2 regions of the Microbacterium sp. NPDC064942 genome follow, and region 1 is predicted to be linked to the other one. Evidence: predicted binding sites of a transcription regulator. Region 1 holds the regulator's gene; the other holds the start of a gene.
What was found. Region 1 encodes HspR, which represses chaperone genes until heat shock. Its sites were predicted from a motif close to AAGTTGAGTCNNNNNGACTCAACTT; they were not measured.
Positions count from the first base shown of each region.

Region 2: the regulator HspR is predicted to act here: its motif matches at 6,204-6,228, upstream of ACPEH2_RS05865 (Hsp20/alpha crystallin family protein).

Region 1 covers NZ_JBMWDR010000008.1:33,444-44,189, reverse strand. Annotated here, with positions in the region: gene ACPEH2_RS13040 (GlxA family transcriptional regulator) at 1-549, opposite strand, end outside; gene ACPEH2_RS13035 (hypothetical protein) at 643-774, shown strand; gene ACPEH2_RS13030 (hypothetical protein) at 801-1,169, shown strand; gene ACPEH2_RS13025 (glycosyltransferase) at 1,189-2,283, opposite strand; gene ACPEH2_RS13020 (glycosyltransferase) at 2,285-3,484, opposite strand; gene ACPEH2_RS13015 (endonuclease/exonuclease/phosphatase family protein) at 3,633-4,844, opposite strand; gene ACPEH2_RS13010 (hypothetical protein) at 4,876-5,466, shown strand; gene ACPEH2_RS13005 (hypothetical protein) at 5,508-6,434, opposite strand; gene ACPEH2_RS13000 (heat shock protein transcriptional repressor HspR) at 6,598-7,038, opposite strand; gene ACPEH2_RS12995 (DnaJ C-terminal domain-containing protein) at 7,049-8,029, opposite strand; gene ACPEH2_RS12990 (nucleotide exchange factor GrpE) at 8,045-8,644, opposite strand; gene dnaK (molecular chaperone DnaK) at 8,647-10,506, opposite strand; gene ACPEH2_RS12980 (MFS transporter) at 10,698-10,746, shown strand, end outside.
Region 2 covers NZ_JBMWDR010000002.1:312,046-322,791, forward strand. Annotated here, with positions in the region: gene ACPEH2_RS05830 (serine hydrolase domain-containing protein) at 1-491, shown strand, start outside; gene ACPEH2_RS05835 (asparagine synthase) at 541-1,185, shown strand; tRNA gene ACPEH2_RS05840 (tRNA-Arg) at 1,248-1,320, shown strand; gene ACPEH2_RS05845 (MarR family winged helix-turn-helix transcriptional regulator) at 1,671-2,093, shown strand; gene ACPEH2_RS05850 (organic hydroperoxide resistance protein) at 2,107-2,529, shown strand; gene ACPEH2_RS05855 (DUF3459 domain-containing protein) at 2,584-4,020, opposite strand; gene ACPEH2_RS05860 (prolyl oligopeptidase family serine peptidase) at 4,066-6,117, opposite strand; gene ACPEH2_RS05865 (Hsp20/alpha crystallin family protein) at 6,257-6,706, shown strand; gene ACPEH2_RS05870 (MarR family winged helix-turn-helix transcriptional regulator) at 6,781-7,209, opposite strand; gene ACPEH2_RS05875 (LPXTG cell wall anchor domain-containing protein) at 7,246-7,779, shown strand; gene ACPEH2_RS05880 (TetR/AcrR family transcriptional regulator) at 7,951-8,541, shown strand; gene ACPEH2_RS05885 (PhoX family protein) at 8,616-10,676, opposite strand.

The DNA of each region.
Region 1 (10,746 bases):
CGTGTTCGCCGCCTCGGCGCCGAGCTCGATCCGCAGCAGGTGCAGGCACGCGTCGAGCCCGGCCGCCGTCCCCGCGCTCGTGATGATGCGGTCCGACTGCACGTAGAGGACGTTCGGGTCGACCTCGATGTCGGGGTACATGCGCGCCATGGTCTCGGCGTATCGCCAGTGCGTCGTCGCGCGGCGCCCCGAGAGCACGCCCGACGCCGCGACCGCGAACGCCCCGCTGCACACCGTCAGCACCCACGCGCCGCGGTCAACTGCACGCCGGATGACCTCGAGCACGCGCGCGTCGACGCTCGCCCAGGCCTCGCGCGGGATCGGAGTGACGACGACGACATCCGCCTCGTCGGCGAAGGCCAGGTCCTCACCGACGTTGATGGAGAATGCGAGGTTGCTCGGCACGGCGCCGGGATCCGGGGTCACGATCCGGAAGTCGAAGTTCGGGATTCCCTCGTCGCTGCGGTCGAGCCCGAAGGCTTCGCACGCGAGTCCGAACTCGAACGGAGCGAACCCGGACTGGACGATGCAGGCGACGGTACGGATCATGGGCGACCTCCGGTCACGCGATGGCAGGATTCCTGCGGGCAGTGGCTTCACGGCCACTCGTGGCAGGATGCCGCCAAGCATAGCGTTCCTGCCATGACCGCCGCACTCCTCCTCATCCTGTTGTCCCTCGTCGGCGTCGCCGCCGTCATCGGCACGATCCGCCTCGTCGCCACCGACGGCTACCGCCGGCAGCCGACCTGCCCGCGCGCTCCCCGGCTCCCCTAGACTCGGGTCCTCGCGAGAGGATCCCCATGAGCACCGCCGTCCCCCCGCCGTACCCGCCCTCCTACAGCCCGCGACCACCCGCTCGCGGTCGCGGCCTGGCCGTCGCCGCCGTCATCGTCGGCGCCGTGCCGATCCTGCTCGGCGGACTGTGGCCAGCGGTCTCGATCTCGCTCTACACGTCGTCGAACTACACGCTCGCCGGAGTCGTCAACGCCGCGTTCGCACTGTTCACCTGCCTCATCGCGGTCGTCGCGCTCGTCCTCGGCATCCTCGCTGCACGACGACACGTCGCAGGCCGCCTCCTGGGAGGCATCGCGATCGGCCTGGCCGCCGCGCAGATCGTCGGCACCGTGCTCAGCTTCGCGTCATCCAGCATCGCGTCCGCCCTGTACTGACCCCGGCGGCCCCGTCTGATCAGCGCCTGACGAGGTCGCGCGCGGCCGCGAGCAGGATGTGGGCCGACCGACCCCAGTCGAACGTGCGGATGTGGGCGGTCCCCGCCTCGATGAGCCGCTCGCGCACGCCGGGCTCGTCGAGCGAGCGCACGGCGCGCACGACGGCTTCGGGGTCGAGCGGGTCGACGTACAGGGCACCGTCGCCGGCGACCTCGCGGAAGATCTGCATGTCGGTCACGACGGCGGGCACCCCGAGCTCCAGCGCCTCGGCCACCGGCAGCCCGTACCCCTCGTCGAGGCTCGTCGTGACGAGGGCGGCGTCGTCCGCGAGGAGCGCCGCGTAGGCGGCATCCGTCACCCCGTCGTGGAACACGACCGAGGCTCCGCCGGCGAGGGCGGTCAGTTCGGCGCGACGTTCCGGAGTGATGCGCGAGAGCAGGTGCAGCGTGTGGTCGGGCAGCTGACGCATCGCCGTCACCAGCGTCTCGACGTTCTTGTACGGCATGAACGACCCCATGTAGACGAGGTTCCGCACCGGCCCCGCGCCCACGGTCGTCCCCTCGGGCAGGAGTTCGGCGAGCCGTTGCGGCGCGTTCGGGATCACCACGACCGGTCGCTTCGTCAGCCGCACCCGCGCGAACTGGCGTGCGCTCGTCTCGCTCACCGTCGCGACGAGGTCTGCGGCGTTGAGGGTGAAACGCTGCGGCCAGTACGACAGGTGGAACAGCCGCCACCCCAGCCGCACGTACCAAGGCAGCGCCCGCGGGGGCGTGCGGTGCCGGTAGTAGATCGTGTCGTGCAGCGTGAGGATCAGGCGGAACCGCCGCCCCGCCGACCCGATCGTCTGCATCGGCGAGAACAGCACGTCGGGTCGGTGCCGGTTCAGCAGCAGTGACGCGAACGGTTCCGTGGCCGACGTCGGCGAGTGGATCGTGAGGGTGATCGCACCCTTCGGCAGGAACGCCCGCTGCCGTTCGTCGTGGATGAGGAAGGTGACCTCGGTGCGGTGGGCGGATGCGGCATCCGCCACCGCCTGCGCGAGCTCGGCCGAGTAGCGACTGATGCCGTCGTGGAAGTCCGTGCGGATGTAGCGCGCGTCGAAGAACAGACGCATGTCAGACGTCGAGCGGTTCGCCGCGGTAGAGCTTCTCGAACGTGTCGAGGGTGCGCTCGATGTCGTGGATGACGACGCCGTCGAGCGACGCGTGCTGCATGCGCGAGTACTCGGCCTGGTCGGCGGTGAGCACGGTGCGGATCTTCTCGGCGAGCTCGTCGACGTTCCCGGGCTCGAAGAGGTAGCCGTTTTCGCCGTCGTGGACGAGGTGCGGCAGCGCGACGGCGTTCGCGGCGATGACGGGCAGGCCCGAGGCCATGGCCTCCATCGTGGCGATGGACTGCAGCTCGGCGACCGAGGCGATGACGAAGACGTCCGCCCGCGTGTAGGCCGCCCGCAGCTCCTCCTCCGAGACCCGGCCGCGGAACGTGACCCGGTCCTCGAGGCCGAGGCGCTGGGTGACCTGTCCGAGGTTCTTGCGCTGGTCGCCGCCCCCGACGATCTCGAACTCGATGTCGAGGTCGGGCAGCTTCGCGATCGCCTCGAGAGTGACCTCGACGTGCTTCTCGGTCGTGAGGCGTCCGACGAACAGGACGCGCCGGCGCTTCTCACGCGGCGCGAGGTCCGGTGTGTAGTTGCTCTGGCGGATGCCGCAGCTGATCGGGATGACACCCTGGATGTCGATCGTGCTCTCGAGGAACTCCGCGGCCTTGCGCGTGGGGGTCGTCACGGCGCGCGACATCTTGAAGGTGCGCTCCGCATCGGCCCACGCGATCTTGAGGAAGATGTCGTAGAGGAACTTCGGCAGCAGCGTGAAGTCGAGGATGTTGTCGGCCATGATGTGGTTCGTCGCCACGACCGGGATGCCGCGCTGGTTCGCGATGCGTGTCAGCGCACGACCGATGACGATGTGCGACTGACTGTGCACGACGTCGACGTCCACCGTGTCGAGGATCTGCCGCGCGTAGTGCTTGCCCCTCCACGGCAGCACGAAACGCAGCCAGTCGTGGGGCCGATACCGCCAGCCGGGCAGGCGGTGGACGGTGAGCTTCTGCCCCTCGATCTCCTCGGTGAACACGCCGTGGTTGCGGTGCCCGACGCTCGGCGTCGCGACGTGCACATGGTGGCCGCGCTCGGCGAGCCCGGCGGCCAGGCGTTCGGTGAAGCGTGCGCCGCCGTTCACGTCGGGCGCGAACGTGTCGGCCGCGATCACGATGGTGAGGGGTCCGCGTTCAGAAGCGGGATGGTCCGGGGGCGTCATGGTCACGGGGTACGGGCCAATCTGTGCGTCGATGGCGGGAGTGGTGGGTCCCACCGGTGGGGCGCAGGGATGCGGGGGCGCCGGGCCTCGATTCTAGCCGGGGGCCGGGAACTCCTCCGCTGGGAGCCCGGCGCGCCCCGCCCCCGGATCAGCGCAGACCGAGGCGCACCGAGAGCGGGTGGTGGTCCGACCCGAGCGGCCCGATCCACTTTCCGCCCGCCGTCTTGCCCGCGTTCGCCCATCGGAACACGACCGACCGCGACGGCCGCACGAGCACCTTGTCGACGTGGTCGCCCCACGTGACGCTGACGAACGGGGTGAGCGACATGGTCGGGTTCGCGGTGTTGTAGTGCTGCAGGCTGAGCACGCGCGCCTGGTCGTACGCGTCGTGCCAGCCGCGCTGCTCGAGCACCGCCATGGTCTTGTCGCCGGTGCGGGACTTGTGCGTGTTGAAGTCGCCCAGGACGATCACCGGCGCCTTCGTCCAGTCGGTGAGCGACCGATGCGTCTTGTTCAGCCTGGTCAGGGTCGCCGAGATCGCGTCGGCGAGCTTGCCGGCCTCGTACTCGCGCTGACGGACGACGGATGCCGAGGTGCCGACCACGAGGTGCGTGTTGACGACGAGCAGATAAGCGCCGGAACTGTGCCGCACGGCGGCCCACGACATCCCCTTGCCGGCCGACGCGTAGGTCGAGGGGAAGAGCGTCGCGCCGGAGGTCGCGCCGCCGGACTTCGCGGCGACGGGGGCGAACCGGCCGGTGCGGATGAGGATGTCGTTCTGCCCGTTGTAGGCCAACCGGTAGCCCGTGGGGGCGGCGGTGTACTTCGACGCCTCCTGCAGGGCGACGATGTCGGGGGCGAGCTCGGCGATGCGCTTGTCGATGACGGTCTTGCGCGAGGCGATGCCCGAGCAGACGTTGGAGCAGACGTTCCAGCTCACCGCGTGATAGCTCGGCCACGACGCCGGCAGGGTCGCCTGCGCCGTGATCGTCTCGTGCGCGACCGGCGACGAGCGCGGACCCATGCCCGCCGACGACACCCCGCGCACCTGGATGAAGTAGGCGACCCCGGGCTTCAACCCCGTGACCGTCGCCTTGGAGGTCGTGGTCTTCTGGTTGACGGGGTGCTCGGGCCGCGTGACCTGCGCGTGGCTCGTGCCGGCGTAGACGTAGTAGCTCGTCGCTCCCGGGATGTCGGCCCAGTCGACCGTCAGCGAGGTCGTCGAGGCGCCGACGTAGTTCACGAGGCCGGCCTTGGGAGGGACGGAGGCGGCGAACGCGGGCGAGGCGGGAAGGGTGAGGGCGAGCGCGATCGCAACGATCACTGCGACGGCGCTGCGAGCGTGGGGGACGCGCAGCATAGGCGGATGGTAGCAACCTACGCTTGTCGGCATGACGCGAATCTCTGCCCAGGCGGACCCCGCGCGATGGGTCCCGATCACCGGGTCTTTCGGGTTCCGTGGACGACGCGCCCGCAAGAAGGCGATCGGGATGCTGCTCGCCCAGGCGAACGCCGCGTTCGGCCGCGAGCAGCCCGGTAGCAAGGTGGCGGCGTGGGCGATGAGCCAGGCGATCCCCGCCCTCATGCGCCGCGCCGACGGGCGGCTGCTCGCGTGGGTGTGGAAGGACAACCCCGAGCTGCTCGTCGCGATGGCCCAGGTGCAGGAGCTCACGCCGCAGCTGCGCACGATGCGGGCGAGCATGCCGATCGAGTACGACGACACCGTCACGTTCACCGGCTCACCCCTGGGTGTCGGCGAGAAGCTCGAGATGCCGCTGCCGCCGAACCCGCGTCAGACCCCGTTCGCGTCTTACACGTGGGACACCGGCACCCACCTCGTGACACTCACCGCGGTCATCTCCGACCGCGAGCGGTTCGGCACCGTCATCCCCGCCGTCGACGCCCTCGCCCGCTCGCTGCGACTGGTCGACGACCTGACCGTCGGCGAGGGCCCCGGCACCCTCCGCATCGACCCCGCCTGACCCCCGGCATCCGCGTCCCGTCGCCGAGACGTCGCAGATGGTCACTTTCGCCGACGCGCAGCGACCATCTGCGACGCCTCGGGGCGCCATCCCCGCTCGAGGAGGGCGGCGCGGGTGCGCTCGAGTGCCCACCGGCGGGCGGCGCCGCGATGCGAACGGTTCACCCGGATGACCCGCCACCCCGCCGCGGCGAGGTCGTCCAACCGATCCACGTCGCGCGCGTACTGACGGTCATCGAGGCGGTGCTGCTCCCCGTCGTACTCGAGCAGCACCTTCGTCGGCGCGTGGACCAGATCGCCGTAGGCGAGGAACCGACCGTGCGCGTCCCGGATCTCGGCATTCACCTCGAACGGCGGAAGCCCGGCCTCCCGCGCGTCCAGCCGAAGGAACGTCTCCGCGACGGAATCGGTTTGCGGCTCCGTGAGCTCGAGCGCACGTCGCAATCGCCGCACGCCGCGCGACCCGTCCCGCTCGGCGACCGCGGCCTCCAGCGCATCGACAGTGAGCACAGGGTGGTGGCGACGGAGCAGCGCATCCGCCGCGACGACGAGCTCACGGTCGCTGAGAAGGGATGCCGCCTGGCACCACGCGACCGCCGGCTCGACCACCGGCATCCCGTCCACCAGCCGGAGGCGGGCCGCCTGGGAACGGTGCCCGCGCACTCCCGCACCGCGAGCCCGAACGATCGGCGGGATCGCGGTCACATCGAGGGCGGACCGGAGTCGATCGGGAGCCCACCCTCCCGCGAGGACGAGCGCCGTCGCGTGCGAGAAATGCTCCCCGGCCCGCAGCTTGGGCAGATAGCCGAGGGCGAGCGCCTCGACGTCGTGAGCCTCTTCACGGGAACGGACACCGTAGAACGGCGCCGCAAGGGACGGATGCCGCAACCGACGGCGCGTGACGCCGGCGTCGAGAGCGTGCGCGACGAGGAAGCGGTCGGGGAGACCCGGGGGAAGGACACTCGGCATCCGCCAACGATCCCGCCGCGATCACCGTCACCCACCCGCCCGTCGACCCCTTGTGGACATCCGCCCGCCCGTCGGACCCTGGAGAAGCCTCGAGACGTCGCAGATGGTCGCTTCAGACGCCGTCGGGCGACCATCTGCGACCCCTCGGCGACCGCCGGAAGCGTCAGTCGTCGGAGGGGGACGGATGCGGACGCCACAGCACGACGTCGGTCGCGCGGCGCACGCGCGTTCCCTGACGGAGCGTGACGACCGAGCCGGTCGCGCCGGCGGCGAACACGCGGGCACCGCGGCGGGCGGCGAGCTCGTCGCGCAGGCGCGCCTGCAGTCCCGAGACCTCGCGGCGCAGCATCCGCACCTCGTTCTCGAGCTCGATGATGCGCGAGATCGCCGGCAGGCTCACGCCGTCGGCCGACATCTGAGCCACCTCGCGCAACTGCGCGACGTGCCGCAGGGAGTACCGGCGCGACCCGCCACGGGTGCGCGCCGGTACCACGAGTCCCAGCCGGTCGTACTGGCGGAGGGTCTGCGGGTGCATGCCGGCGAGCTCGGCCGCGACCGCGATCGCCAGGATCGGGGCCTCTTCGTCGACCTGCTCGTTCGCCATGCCTCTCACCTCACTCGCGCGCCTTGGCCATCAGATCGGCGCGGGGGTTCTCCTTGGGTTCCAGCTCGTGGAAGCGTTCCAGCGCCTCGCGCGCCGGTCCGTCCAGGTGCGTCGGGACCGCGACCTGCACCTCGGCGAGCAGGTCGCCGGTGCCCTTCGCGGTCTGCACGCCCCGCCCCTTGACGCGCAGCACGCGCCCCGACGGGGTGCCGGGGGCCACGCGCAGCTTGACGACCTCGCCGCCGAGCGTGGGCACCTCGATCGTGGCGCCGAGGGCCGCTTCGGTGAACGTGACGGGGACGTGGATGCGGAGATTCAGCCCTTCGCGCGTGAAGACGGGATGCGGGCGCACGCCCACCGTCAGCACGATGTCGCCCGCCTCGCCGCCGTCCGGGGAGGGCCGGCCGCGCCCGCGCAGCTTGATCTTCTGGCCGTCCGAGACCCCCGCGGGGATCTTGACCTTGATCGGCCTGCCGTCCTCGCCCTGCAGGGTGATCGTGTCGCCCTTCACGGCCGTGGTGAAGTCGAGGGTCGTGCGGGCGGTGACGTCGGCACCGCGCTGCGGACCGCCGAAGCCGCGGAACCCGCCGCTCGGCTGCCCGAAGCGGCCCGAGCCGAAGCGGCCCCCGCCCTGCTGCCCGAACATCGCGAACAGGTCGTCGAAGTCGGCCTGCTGGCTGCCTCCTCCGGTCGAGAACCTGCTGAACACGTCCTCGAACCCGCCGCCGCTCGCGCCGGGCTGGAAGCGCGCTCCCGAGCCCATGGCGCGCAGCTGGTCGTACTCGGCGCGCTGCTCCTTGTCGCTGAGCACCGAGTACGCCTCGCTGATCTCCTTGAACTTCGCCTCGGCCGCGGCATCCCCCGCGTTCGAGTCGGGGTGGTAGGTGCGCGCCAGCTTGCGGTACGTCTTCTTCAACTCGGCATCCGAGACGTCCTTCGACACACCGAGGACCTTGTAGAAGTCCTTGTCGAACCAGTCCTGACTGGCCATTGCCCCTCCCTTCCCTTACTCGGCCGGGACGGCGACGACGACCTTGGCGGGACGCAGCTCGAGGTCGCCCAGGCGGTAGCCCACCTCGACCACTTCGAGGATCGTCGCCTCGGTGGTGCCGGGAGTGGGCGCCTGGAAGATCGCCTCGTGCTGCTGCGGGTCGAAGGCCTCACCGGCTTCGCCGTAGCGCTCGACGCCCAGGCGGGCGACGACCGTGCGGATCTTGTCGGCGATCGCGGCGAGGGGCGTGCCCTCCTCGAGGTCGCCGTGCTTCTCGGCACGGTCGAGGTCGTCGAGGACCGGCAGCATCCCCTTCGCGACGGAACCCTTGGCGCGCGCGATCTCCACCTCGCGCTGCTCCTCGGTGCGGCGTCGGTAGTTGGCGTATTCGGCCTGGACGCGCTTGAGGTCGAGGACGAGGTCGTGCTCCTCGGCGGGAGCATCGGCCACCGCGGCCTCGTCGGACTGGGCGGCGCCGAGGATGTCGTCGACCGTCAGCTCTTCGGGCTGCGTGTCGGGACCGTCGGCGGCGTCCTCCGGGGCCGCCTGGTCGGCAGCCCCGGAGTCCACGACCTCGTCGCCGTCGTCGGGCCCCTCGAAGTCCTTGTCCGCCATGCTTACTTCTTCTCGTCCTCGTCGTCGACGACCTCGGCGTCGACGACATCCTCATCGGATGCCGCCTGCTCACCGGCCGGCGCGTCGGTCGGGGCCTGTGCGGCCTCGGCCTGGCTGGCGGCGTAGATCGCCTCGCCGATCTTCGTCTGCGACGAGTTCAGCTTGTCGTAGGCGTCCTTGACGGTGTCGTCGTTGTCGCCCGCGAGCGCCGTCTTGAGGGCGTCGACGTCGGCCTGGACCTCGGTCTTGACGTCCTCGGGCAGCTTGTCGGCGTTCTCGTTCAGGAGCTTCTCGATCGAGTACGAGAGGGTCTCGGCCTGGTTGCGGACCTCGGCGGCCTCACGGCGCTTCTTGTCCTCGGCCGCGTGCTCCTCGGCCTCGCGCACCATGCGCTCGATGTCCTCCTTCGGCAGCGACGAGCCGCCGGTGATCGTCATCGACTGCTCCTTGCCCGTGCCCTTGTCCTTGGCGGACACGTGCACGATGCCGTTCGCGTCGATGTCGAAGGTGACCTCGATCTGCGGGATGCCGCGGGGTGCCGGCGCGATGCCGGTGAGCTCGAACGTGCCGAGCGGCTTGTTGTCGCGGGTGAAGTCGCGCTCGCCCTGGAAGACCTGGATGGCGACCGACGGCTGGTTGTCGTCGGCGGTCGTGAAGGTCTCGCTGCGCTTGGTCGGGATGGCCGTGTTGCGCTCGATGAGCTTGGTCATGATGCCGCCCTTGGTCTCGATGCCGAGGCTCAGCGGGGTGACGTCGATGAGCAGCACGTCCTTGCGCTCACCCTTGAGGACACCGGCCTGCAGGGCGGCGCCGACGGCGACGACCTCGTCCGGGTTGACGCCCTTGTTGGGCTCCTTGCCGGCTTCCTTCTTCACGAGCTCGCTCACGGCGGGCATACGCGTCGACCCACCGACGAGCACGACGTGGTCGATGTCGGCGACCTTGATGCCGGCCTCGCGGATGACGTCCTCGAACGGCTTCTTGGTGCGGTCGAGCAGGTCCTTCGTGAGGTCCTCGAACTTCGCGCGGCTCAGGGTCTCGGACAGCGACACGGGGCCCGAGTCGGTCAGCGAGAGGTAGGGCAGGTTGATCGAGGTCGACTGCGAGCTGGAGAGCTCCTTCTTCGCCTGCTCCGCGGCCTCCTTGAGACGCTGCAGGGCGATCTTGTCGCTCGAGACGTCGACGCCGCTGGTGTCCTTGAACTGCTTGATCAGGTAATCGACGATGCGCTGGTCCCAGTCGTCACCACCGAGGCGGTTGTCACCGGCGGTGGCCCGCACCTGGATGGTCGAGAAGTCGTCGTCCTTGCCCACCTCGAGGAGGGAGACGTCGAAGGTTCCACCACCGAGGTCGAAGACGAGGATGAGCTCGTCCTCCTTGCCCTTATCGAGACCGTAGGCGAGCGCGGCGGCGGTCGGCTCGTTGATGATGCGGAGCACGTTGAGGCCCGCGATCTCACCGGCCTCCTTCGTGGCCTGACGCTCGGCGTCGTTGAAGTAGGCCGGGACGGTGATGACGGCATCCGTCACCGTGTCACCGAGGTACTGCTCGGCGTCGCGCTTGAGCTTCTGCAGGATGCGGGCCGAGATCTCCTGCGGCGTGTAGTTCTTGCCGTCGATCGCCTGGGTCTTCCAGTCGGTGCCCATGTGGCGCTTGACGGAGGTGAGGGTGCGGTCGACGTTCGTGACGGCCTGGCGCTTGGCGGTCTCGCCGACGAGCACCTCGCCGTCCTTCGTGAACGCGACGACCGAGGGGGTCGTGCGAAGACCCTCGGCGTTGGCGATGACCTTCGGCTCGCCACCTTCGAGGACGGCGACGACCGAGTTGGTCGTTCCGAGGTCGATTCCCACTGCACGTGCCATGTGTTTCTCCTTCGTGTGGCGTTTGCGTAGATCTGAAGTCTTTCCGCGGTCCTGGCCACAACCTGAGCCGCGATGACTCAAGGCTACTCCGATACCTCGACCGCGTCAAACCAACTTGAGCCAACTCATATCAAGTTTGCAGACCAGCGGACGTCACCGGGAAGTACCGCGGTCGGGGTAGTGTGCGCCTCATGACGCGTTCCAGCGGCGGGACGCCCCAGATCCCCGCCACCGCCGACA
Region 2 (10,746 bases), on a different contig from region 1:
CGGGGGCGGGCACCGCCGAGGCCGATGCGGCACTCGCGGCGCGGCTCTCGTCGCTGGCGCTCCCGCTGCCGGACGACACCGATGCGGGCTTCGCGGGAACCTTCGACGCCGACGTGTCGTCGCCGGTCGTGGGCCCGTTCTCGTTCGGTGAGGCCGTGCCGGGTGCTGAGCGCGTCGAGGTCGCCGAGGCGGGCGACGGGTGGACTCTCCGGTTCCTCGGCGACGGTCTCGATGTGACTCTTCCCGTCGGTCGCGGCACGTGGGCTGAGGGGGAGTGGCCGGCGCCCGCCGACGGGCTCGACGCGGTGCCCTTCCGCGCCGTCGCGGGCGTGGACGCGGACGGTGCGTGGCACGCGCGGTTGCGCATGATCCAGACACCGCACTCGCTCCTCGTCGACATCGCCCCCGGCGGCGCGGCCTCGATCGCCTGGCGGTTCCCGCCGCTGCGCGGCGACGGCCCGGCCGGTCACGCGCTGCCGTCGCTCGGCTGACCGGCATCCGCTGCGCCTGCCTCGGTAGAATCGTCGGTGAGGGGTGAGCGTGACGGACAATGAGCGGGTCAGGACCCGGGACGTCGTCGCCGAGGGGCTCTACATCGCGTCCGCGGCGACGCGTTTGGCGTTGAAGAACCGCATCCTCGTCGACATCCTCGTCGACGGTGACGACTTCGATCCGGAGCGCTTCCTCGGCGATGCCCGCGACATCCTGGTCTCACTCGCCGAAGAGGCCGAAGCGGATGCCGCCCGCACCGACCGCGAACGCAAGGCGGCGCGCACGCGCTACTCCGACTCGAGCGGGACGCACGACTACCGCAGCCGCGACGTCCGCAACCTCCGCCGCCGCCGCAAGCAGTCGCTGCACGTCGCTAAAGAACTGCGCGCCCGCGCCGAGGACCAGGAGGAACTGCGCAAGCTCGTCGTCGACGCGCGGGACGCGGCCTGGGCCGAGGTGTCGAAGAACATCGACCGGTCCCTTCGGATCACGGCGGCGCGCCCCGACCTCGACGCCGACTACGAGCGGATGCGGGTGGCCCGCATGCAGGCGCTGCGCCTGGTCGACCTACCCAAGCTCCGCGCGCACCGACGCAGCGTCGCCAAGCAGCAGGCGCTGCGCGAAGAGGGCGTCGAACCCGAGCCGATCCTCGAGGCCGGCCACGGAGGGATCGATCCGGGCGAGCTCGAATAGGCCTCGATTTCGGATGCGGCCCGTGGTGACGTATGCTGTTCCTCGGCCCGGAAACAGGCCATGCGCCCGTAGCTCAATGGATAGAGCATCTGACTACGGATCAGAAGGTTAGGGGTTCGAGTCCCTTCGGGCGCACACTGTGTTGAGACAGTCCAGGTAAGGCCCCGCTTCGGCGGGGCCTTACCTGTTCTCCGGCGCGATCGCTCACGGCGGGCCATAGCCGTGTCAGGATCGTTCGGTGACGAGCGCGGTGCCGATGACGCGGACGCATCCTGCTGACGAAGTGTGGACCGACGCGGGTCGCGGCTTCCGGCGGTGGGAGACCTCGGTCGTCCTCGGCACCCGCGCTGAGGTGTGGGAGTGGGCCACCACGGTCAAGGCGTCGACCGCCGGAGATCGCGGGTCGCTCGCGACCACGCTCACCCAGTTAAGTTGTGCACAATTTGATTGCGTGCCACCATTGTCGTATGAGAGCAATCGAGCAGATGGTGTGCTTCGGGGTGTACTCGGCCAGCCACGCGTTCACGCAGGCCTACCGGCGTGTGCTTGCGCCGTGGAAGCTGACGTACCCGCAGTACCTCGTCATCGTCGCTCTCGGCGAGCAGCAGCCCCGGTCGGTCAAGGAACTGGGCGAAGAGCTCTTCCTCGACTCGGGCACCCTCTCGCCCCTCATCCGCCGCCTCGAAGCGCGCGGTGTCGTCTCCCGTTCGCGCAGCCCCCACGACGAGCGTGTCGTCGAGGTCGCGCTGACGGACGACGGCCGCACTCTCCGCTCGGAGCTGTCCGTCGTCGGCGCGGAGATCGCGCGCTGCACCGGACTGAACGAGGAGAAGGCACGGATGCTGCTCGACGTGGTCCACGACCTGAACCGCGTCATGCGCACCACCGACGAGGCGATCGCCTCCTGACGAAAGGATCCCCATGGAAGCCCTCTACACCGCCGAAGCCCTCGCAACCGGAGGCGGCCGCAACGGTCACGTCCGCACCGTCGACGGCCTCGTCGACACGGACGTGCGTGTGCCCAAGGAGATGGGCGGTGCCGGTGGCGCCCCGAACCCCGAGCTCTTCTTCGCCGCCGGCTACGCGGCGTGCTTCCACAGCGCCCTGCAGTCCGTCGCGCGCCAGCAGAAGGTGACGCTCGAGGACACCAGCGTCGGTTCGCGCGTCAGCATCGGCTCGAACGGCCAGGGCGGATTCGGCCTCGCCGTCCAGCTCGAGGTCGTCATCCCCAACCTCCCGCACGACCAGGCGCAGGCGCTCGCGGATGCCGCGCACCAGGTCTGCCCCTACTCCAACGCCACCCGGGGCAACATCGAGGTCACCGTCACGGTCGTCGAGGACTGACCTCCGCCGGACTCAGAGGGCCGGTCTCAGAGGGCCGGTCTCAGAGGACCGGACTCAGGCGAGAGGGCTCACGCGCAGCCAGCGGAATCCGCAGGCGGGCAGCGTGAGCCCTTCGTCGATCCCGACGTCGACACCCTCGACGAGATCGAGGGCGGTCGGCGCGAAGCCCGACAGCGTCACGGCCGGCACGTGCACCGGTTCGGCGGCGACGTTCGCCAGCACCAGCACGACGGTCCCGTCGCCGGGTCGCTGGTAGCCGACGACCGACGGCGCCGGTACGTCGAAACCGATGAGGCGCGCCCCGTCGAATTCCGGCGTCGTGTGACGCACCGCGATGAGCTTCGTGATGTCGCGCCGGAGCCGGCCGGCCGAGGTGGCGGCATCCGTCATCTGGGCGTAGCCGTCCCGCGGCTTCTGGCCCCGGTGCGTCCACCGCGCGTCGTCGCGTCGCTCCGGATCGTCGCGGAACGTCGGGTCGTTGAGCTGTCCCACCTCGTCGCCGAGCCACAGCATCGGCAGGCCCGGCACGCTCAGCAGGAGCGCGTGGGCCAGCACCACCCGCGCCTCGCCGAGCGGGTCGCCCGCCTCGACGCCGGCGAGCGAGGCCGTGGTGCCCGCGACGCCGCCGACGGTCGCGATCCCCCGGCCGAAGCCGGAGCCGTCGGTGTAACGCGCGGTGAGCTCGGCGGCATCCGTCTGCCATACGACAGCGTCGGCGTCGCGGACCGCGACCACGTCGCTGCGGCTGTCACGCCGCTCGAGCGCGTGCTGCAGGGGAGCTGCGTACCCCGTGGCGAACGCCTGCCACAGCGGCGGGGACCCGGGGGATGCCGGCAGCACCTCGACCCCGGGCGCACCGATCGCGAGCACCGGGGCGGTGACCGCCGCCGTCTCGGGGTCGAGGACGAGGAAGACCTCGACGCCGCGGCCGGCCAGGAACAGCAGATCGTCGACGAACACGCGCAGATCCGAGGCGGCGGGGACGTCGACGGCCAGGGCGATCCCCGACAGGCGCAGTTCGGCCGCCAGGTCGGAGAGCCGGTCGATCGAGCCGAGTCCGGGGTCGCCGCGGCGCAGGTCGACGGTGCCGTCCTCGCGCCGGGCGAACGGCGACTGCACGTGCAGCACGCTCACGCCGAGTTCGCGCAGCGCCGGGATCTCGTCGCGGAGCCCGGCGAGGTTGCCGGCGTAGCGATCCGCGAAGCACGCCGCGCCGAGTGCGTAGCGCGAGCGTGACATCGGCGTGTGCGCCGCGCGCTGCTCGCCGTGCACCTTGAGTTCGAGCGAGCGACCGTTCGCCGCCACCACCGCTGCCGTCACGAGGTCGGCCAGCAGCGACGACGAGGAGTCCGCCCGCTCGGCGAGGGCGGCGTGCAGCGCGGGAAGGTGTCGACGGATGCGGTCCGCCGCGGCCTCGTCGACGCGGGTGCGCTCCGCGACGGTCGACAGCGTGGCCGCGAGTTCCTCCTCGACGGCCCCCATGGTGCTCATGCGGTGGACCTCCCGCTCCCAGCGTAGAGGGCGAGCGTTCCCGCCTCAGTCGGCGCGGCCCACCGTGCTGTCGAGGAACGCGTGGATCGTCGCATGCAGCGCCGCGGTGGCCGCCGCGTCGATGGTGCCCGCGTGACCGCCTTCGACGGGCTCGAGGTAGTGCACCTCGGCATCCGTCTCGTCCGCCAACCGCGCCGCCATCTTGCGCGCCTGCACCGGTCCGACCCGGTCGTCGCTGGCCGCCGCGTAGATGAGGGATGCCGGGTACCGCCGCCCGGGCTCGATGAGGTGGTACGGCGAGAAGGTCTTCACGAACTCCCAGTCGGCGGGGTCGTCGGGGTCGCCGTACTCGGCGATCCAGCTCGCGCCGGCCGACAGGCGCGTGTACCGCCGCATGTCGAGCAGCGGGACGCCGCACACGATCGCGCCGAAGTCGTCGGGGTACTGGGTCAGCATGTTGCCGACGAGCAGGCCGCCGTTGCTGCGACCGTGGCAGGCGATGCGGTCGGGGGTCGAGACGCCGCGGGCGACGAGGTCGCGGGCGACGGCGGCGAAGTCCTCGTACGCGCGGTGGCGGTTCTCACGGAGCGCCGCGAGGTGCCATTCCGGGCCGAACTCACCGCCGCCCCGGATGTTCGCGACGACGTACACCCGGCCCTGCTCGAGCCAGGCCGGGCCGACGATCGTCGGGTACTCCGGCGTCAGCGCGTGCTCGAAGCCGCCGTATCCGTTCATCAGCACGGGCAGCGCCCCGCGACGCTCGCGGGGGCCGACCTCGAAGTACGGCACACGGGTGCCGTCGGCCGACGTCGCCCAGTGCTGCTCGGCGACGAGACCCGTCGCGTCGAACGTCGCGCGGCTGTGGTCGACGACCCGCGGCTCCGCGCCCGGGTCGAGGACGAGCAGGGTCGGCGGCGTGAGGAAGCCGCGCGCGACGACCCAGAGCTGGTCGTCCTCGTCGTCGTCCGCCGTGGCGACGTTCGCGCTGAAGAGGTCGTCGTCGCCGAGCCCGAGGTCGAGGTCGACACCGGTCAGCGTCGCCGGGTCGAGCGACACCAGTCGGCTCTGCACGCGGTCGAGGATCGTCAGCACGAGGCGGGTCTTCGTCCACGTCCAGGACTCGAGCACCGCGGTGTCCGTCGGCGCGAACGCGACACGGAGACCCGACCCGTCCCCGCTCGTCACGGTCTCGAGGGGGCCGAGCAGGAGGGTGCCCGACGGATGCGTCGTGTCGCCGATGCGCCACGGCGTCGTCGTCCGGACGGCGACCAGGTCGCCGTGCACGTCGGCGTGCGCGTCCTGCGGCACGGCGATCAGGTGCGGTTCGGCGCCGTTCCACACCCACGCCTCGGAGTGGAAGAAGTCGTGCGCGATGACGACGATCGGCGTCGCCGCGCCGCCGGTGTGATCGACGTGCGCGAACACGCCGACGTCCGACGGGACACCCGTGAGGATCGGCGGCGCGTCCTCGAGCGATTCGCCGCGGCGCGAGGCGCGGGCGGTGATCGGATAACCCGAGTCCGTGACGCCGCCGCCGTGCAGGGCCGTGGCGACGAGCAGCGTGTCGCGGTCGACCCACGCGATCATGGACTTCTCCGCGTCGAGGGCGAAGGGGGAGTCCTCGACGAAGCGGCGGGTCTCCAGATCGAACTCGCGCACCACGGCGGCGTCTCCGCCGTCGGGGCTCAGGCGCACGAGCGCGCGGCTGCTGCCGGCCGGCCCGTGCGTCGCGCCGGCGAAGGCCCAGGTCCTCCCCTCCTCGCGGCCCAGTGCGTCGACGTCGAGCAGGACCTCCCAGTCCGGGGTGCCCGCCGTGAAGGCGGCGAGGGACGTCCGGCGCCAGAGGCCGCGCGGGTTGTCGGCATCCCGCCACAGGTCGTACATGAGGTCGCCGTGACGACTCGGGACGACGAGGCGGTCGGGGTCCTGCAGGATGCCGGTGAGCCGGGTCTCGAGCGCGTCGCGGGCAGCGCCCGCATAGGCGCCTTCGGTCTCGGCGGTGCGCTCCGCGGCCCACGCGCGAGCGGCGGATCCGTCGATCTCCTCCAGCCAGAGGAACGGGTCGGCGGGCTCGGGGGCGATCTCGTGGGCGCTCATGCGGTCAGCCTACGGGGCACCCCAGCCGCGTCGTTCGCCGTGCGAGAACCATTGGCACTCTCCATGCGCGAGTGCTAATCTGGAGGTACTTGAGCCGCAGGGGCTCAACTTTCAGACCACTTGGACAAAGGAGAGAATCATGGCGACCTACGACCCGTTCCGTGAAATCGACCGCCTGGCGTCGACGCTCTTCGACACGCGCCGCGGCCCGCGACGGATGCCGATGGACCTGTATCGCGACGGCGACCACTACGTGCTGAACGCCGACCTCCCCGGCATCGACCCGGGATCGGTCGACATCGACGTCGACGGCCAGCTGCTGACCATCCGCGCCGAGCGCACGCTGTCGTCGGGCGAGGGCGTGAAGTGGATCACGCGCGAGCGTGAGACCGCGAGCTTCCTCCGCCAGCTGAACCTCGGCCAGGGCATCGACACCGACGCCATCACCGCGACCTACAACAACGGTGTGCTGACCGTCACCATCCCGGTGAGCGAGAAGGCCAAGCCCCGCAAGGTCGAGGTCGTCGCCGACGGTTCGGCCCCGACCATCTCGGCGCGCGAGAGCGAGCCGCAGCCGATCGACCAGTGACCGGCGCACCGCTCCGGCGGTGAGACGACGATCGCCCCGCACCCCGTCTCGGGTGCGGGGCGATTTTCCTGTCGTCAGACGCCGCGCAGGCGAGCAGTGAGCCGCTCGAGCTCGGCGAGTTCGTCGTCGGTGAGCACCGACATCCGCTCGGCGATGGTGCGGCCGTGCGTCGTCGCGAGCCGGCGGAACATCGCCGCGCCCTGCTCCGTGGCGCGCAGCACGGCGCCGCGGCCGTCGTTGGGGTCGGGGCACTTCGCGACGAGCCCGCGCGCCACCATCCGGTCGACCAGGCGCGACACGCTCGGCTGGCTGATGAGCATGTTCGCCGTCACGTCGCGCAGCCGCGCGGTGTGACCCTCGCAGCGCGTGACGGTCAGGAGCACGTCGTATTCGGCGCTCGAGAGGTCGTCGTCCTCGAAGTCCCGTGAGATCTCCGCCAGGACCTCGTGCTGCGCGCGGAAGAGGCTCTCCCAGGCAGCGATGGCGAGGCGGCGGTCGGTCATGGCGTCAACTGTAGCGTCGCTCATAGGGTTGACCGCGTGCAGCCCTGGTCCCGTCGTCTCGCCCGTGTCGGAGCCGTCGTCGCCGTCGCGCTCGGCGTTCTCGTGGGCGCTCCCTCGGCGGCAAACGCCGACGTCGAGGACTTCTCCTTCGACAGTCTGACCGTCGATTACACGCTGACCCGCGCCGAGGACGGCACGAGTCGGATGCGGGTGGTCGAGGAGTTCGTGGCGCGGTTTTCCGAGACCGACCAGAACCGCGGCATCCGACGGGTGATCCCCGACGAGTACGACGGTCAGCCGCTGCGGCCGAGCCTCGAATCGGCGGTGGACGCGGAGGGCGACCCGTGCGACGAGGGCCGTCACCGGGTGGCCGTCGTCGACGAGTCGGGTGAGTTGGTCGGCTGGGCCTCGGTCACTGTGGCCGCGGAAGAGGTCGTCGCCGTCGGCGACGAGCTCGCGTCGGCCGGCGGTCAGTCGGGTCCGGTGTGGATCGCGGGCGGTGCAGGTGCGGCGCTGCTCGCGCTCGGCGCCCTGCTGGTGATGCGACGCCGTCGGAGCGCGACCGTCTGACGCGTCACGAAGTAAGGGCCGGCTGGAGAGGCATCCAGCCGGCCCTTGTCCCTTTGCACCAAGAGTGTCCTGCAATCACATGTCGGTAGCTGCCACAGCAAAACATCTACCGTGCAACGAATGTATAACGACGAGATAACGGTGGCAAGGGTTTCTTGTTATCAATTTGTGATGGACGGGCAAGGGGTGCGCTGGAACCCCCTCGACCCCCGGTTCTTGCGCGCAGCGCTCGTCCGCCTGCTGGCGGACCGGCCCCTCGCGGCGGTGTCGGTCGCGGAGCTCTGCCGTGAAGCGGGCGTGCACCGCACCACGTTCTACAAGCACGCCGCGGGCGTCGACGAGTTCGCCGTCACGATGCTGACCGACGAGATCGACGCGATCGCCGCGATCGGTGTGGACATCGCCACCGAAGCGGATGCGGCCCGCGTCTACCACGCCGTGACCCGCCGCCTGCTCGAGTGGCTCGCCGGGCGCCGCGACCTCTACCGCGCCCTGCTCGAGTCCTCGGCCCGCGGCGCGCTGCATGCCGCGCTGAACGACAGTCTGCGCCGACGCGCCCACATCGCCCTGGAAAAACTCGCCGAGGCGGGTGTCCGCGACGCACCGCGGTCCCCGCGCGACCGCGACGAGGCCGCGGCCTTCATCGCCGGGGGCCTGGTCGGCGTGATGGACGTCTTGATCCGCGAGGACGACACCGATGCCGCAGCCGCCGAGGCCCGCATCTTCGGGTTGATGCCGGAGTGGTGGCCCGGCGTGCACTGAGGCCAGCGCGACCCGGACGCCGTCGAGGGCTCGCACCCGGACCGGGTGCGAGCCCTCGTGCGCTGCGGCGCAGCCTAGGCCCGGTAGACCTGCACGACCGACGGGCGCGGCGCGTTCGGCACGTCGCCCCGTCGCGTCGACCCGTAGTCGGGGAACAGCGACGTGGGAGCCGCGACCGTCCCGTTCTCGCCGGGATGCTGCACCGCGACGAAGACGAGCTTCTCGCGGGCGTGGATGACGGGTCCGCACGTCTCGGCCTCGCGGGGGACCGCGAGGAACTGCTGCACGCGCCCGCGCTCCCGACCCTCGAGCGGAACGCGGAACAGTCCGTCGTTGAACCCGATCGTGCTGGGCGCGCCGTCGGTGGAGATCCACAGCGTGCCGTCCTCATCGAACGCGAGGTTGTCGGGGCACGAGATCGGCGACACCTTGTCCTTCGGGTAGCCCGCGAAGTAGGTGCTCGGGTCGGACGGGTTGCCGCACTGCAGCAGGATGCTCCAGCCGAAGCTCGTCCCGGCCTGGCCGCGGCGCTCGGTCAGCTCGATCACGTGACCGTGCCGGTTGCCGGTGCGGGGGTTCGCCTCATCCACCATCGAGGTCTTGCCGCGGTCGGTGTTGTTCGTCAGCGCGACGTAGACCTTGCCGGTCCGCGGGCTCGGCTGCACGTCCTCGGGGCGGTCCATCTTCGTCGCGCCCACCTTGTCGGCGGCCAGTCGCGTGTAGACGAGCACCTCTTCCGTCGTCATCCCCGGCACGACGCTCTTCCCGTTCCGCGTGAGCGCGACCCACTCACCCGTGCCGTCGAACGTGCCGTCCGCCGGCAGTGCGCCCGAGCCGTCGATCTGCCCGGCGGGGGAGTCCCCGCGGAACCGGGCGACGAACAGGTCGCCCTCCGACAGCAGCGTCATGTTCTTCTTGCGCGACGAGCTGATGCGGTTCTTCGAGACGAACTTGTAGAGGTAGTCGTTGCGCTCGTCGTCTCCCATGTAGGCCACCACGCGGCGGTCCTCGGCCACGATGACGTTCGCCCCCTCGTGCTTGAAGCGCCCCATCGCGGTGTGCTTCTTCGGCGTCGACGTGGGGTCTTCGGGGTCGATCTCGACGATGTAGCCGAAGCGGTTGGGCTCGTTGACGTAGCCGGGGTCGAACGAGTTGAAACGGGGGTCGTACTGCTCCCATCCGGTCGACGTGGTCCGCGAGGCGCTCGCCTGGTAGCGCTTCTGCCCCGGGGTGTCGGCCGCCCACGCGAAGTACCCGTTGAAGTTCTCCTCGCCCGAGAGGATGGTGCCCCACGGCGTCGTGCCGCCGGCGCAGTTGCCGAGCGTCCCCTTGACCCAGCGGCCTTCGGGGTCGGCGGCGGTGGTCACGAGATCGGACCCGGCGGCGGGGCCGGTCAGCTCGAAGACCGTCTCGACCGTGATCCGGCGGTTGCGGCGGCCGTCGACGACGTAGCGCCAGGGCCGGCCGCGCCGGCTGCGCTTCAGCTCGACGACGGACATGCCCTGCGCCGCCTTGTAGACCTCGCCGCGACGGCGGAGCTCGGCGGCATCCGTCGACGGCGGGAACATGATGTTCGGGTTCACGTACTCGTGGTTGTTGACGAGCACGCCCGTCTTGCCGCTGCGGTCGGCGAGGATGTCGAGGTAGTCGCTGTTGTACCCGAACTGACGGGCCTGCGCGGCCGGGCTCTGCGCGTCGAGCGAGAAGGTCGGTGCGTCCGAGAAGAGCGGGTCGCCCCAGCGGATGATCGGCGACCAGGTCCACCCCTTGGGCACGGTCAGCGCGTCGACGGACGCCGGGACGGGAGCGATCGGCTGGAAGGGCAGGCCGTGGCCGTGCCCGCCGTAGCCACGGGTCGCCTCGATGAGTCCGCCCGGCGTGGCCGACGCCGCAGCGGGGTTCGCGAGGCCGAAGGCGTCGGTCGCGACGACGACCGCGCCGGCCGCCGCGGCGCCGAGCAGCGTCCGGCGCGAGAGGGCGAGCTCGGCGACGCTGCGGAACGTCGGGTTGTCCGACCCGTTGCACTCGGGACCGAGGCAGGCGTCGGCGCACTTGAACCGGCAGGTCACCGCCGACCGCTTGCCGACGGCGTGGGTCGCGAGAGGAAGGGACGTGCGGGTGGTGGGGGGTTCCAGAATCGTCACCGCTCCAGGATCGGTCGCTGTTCCTGCGACCGGGTGAATCGACGGTGAACGTCGGGTGACG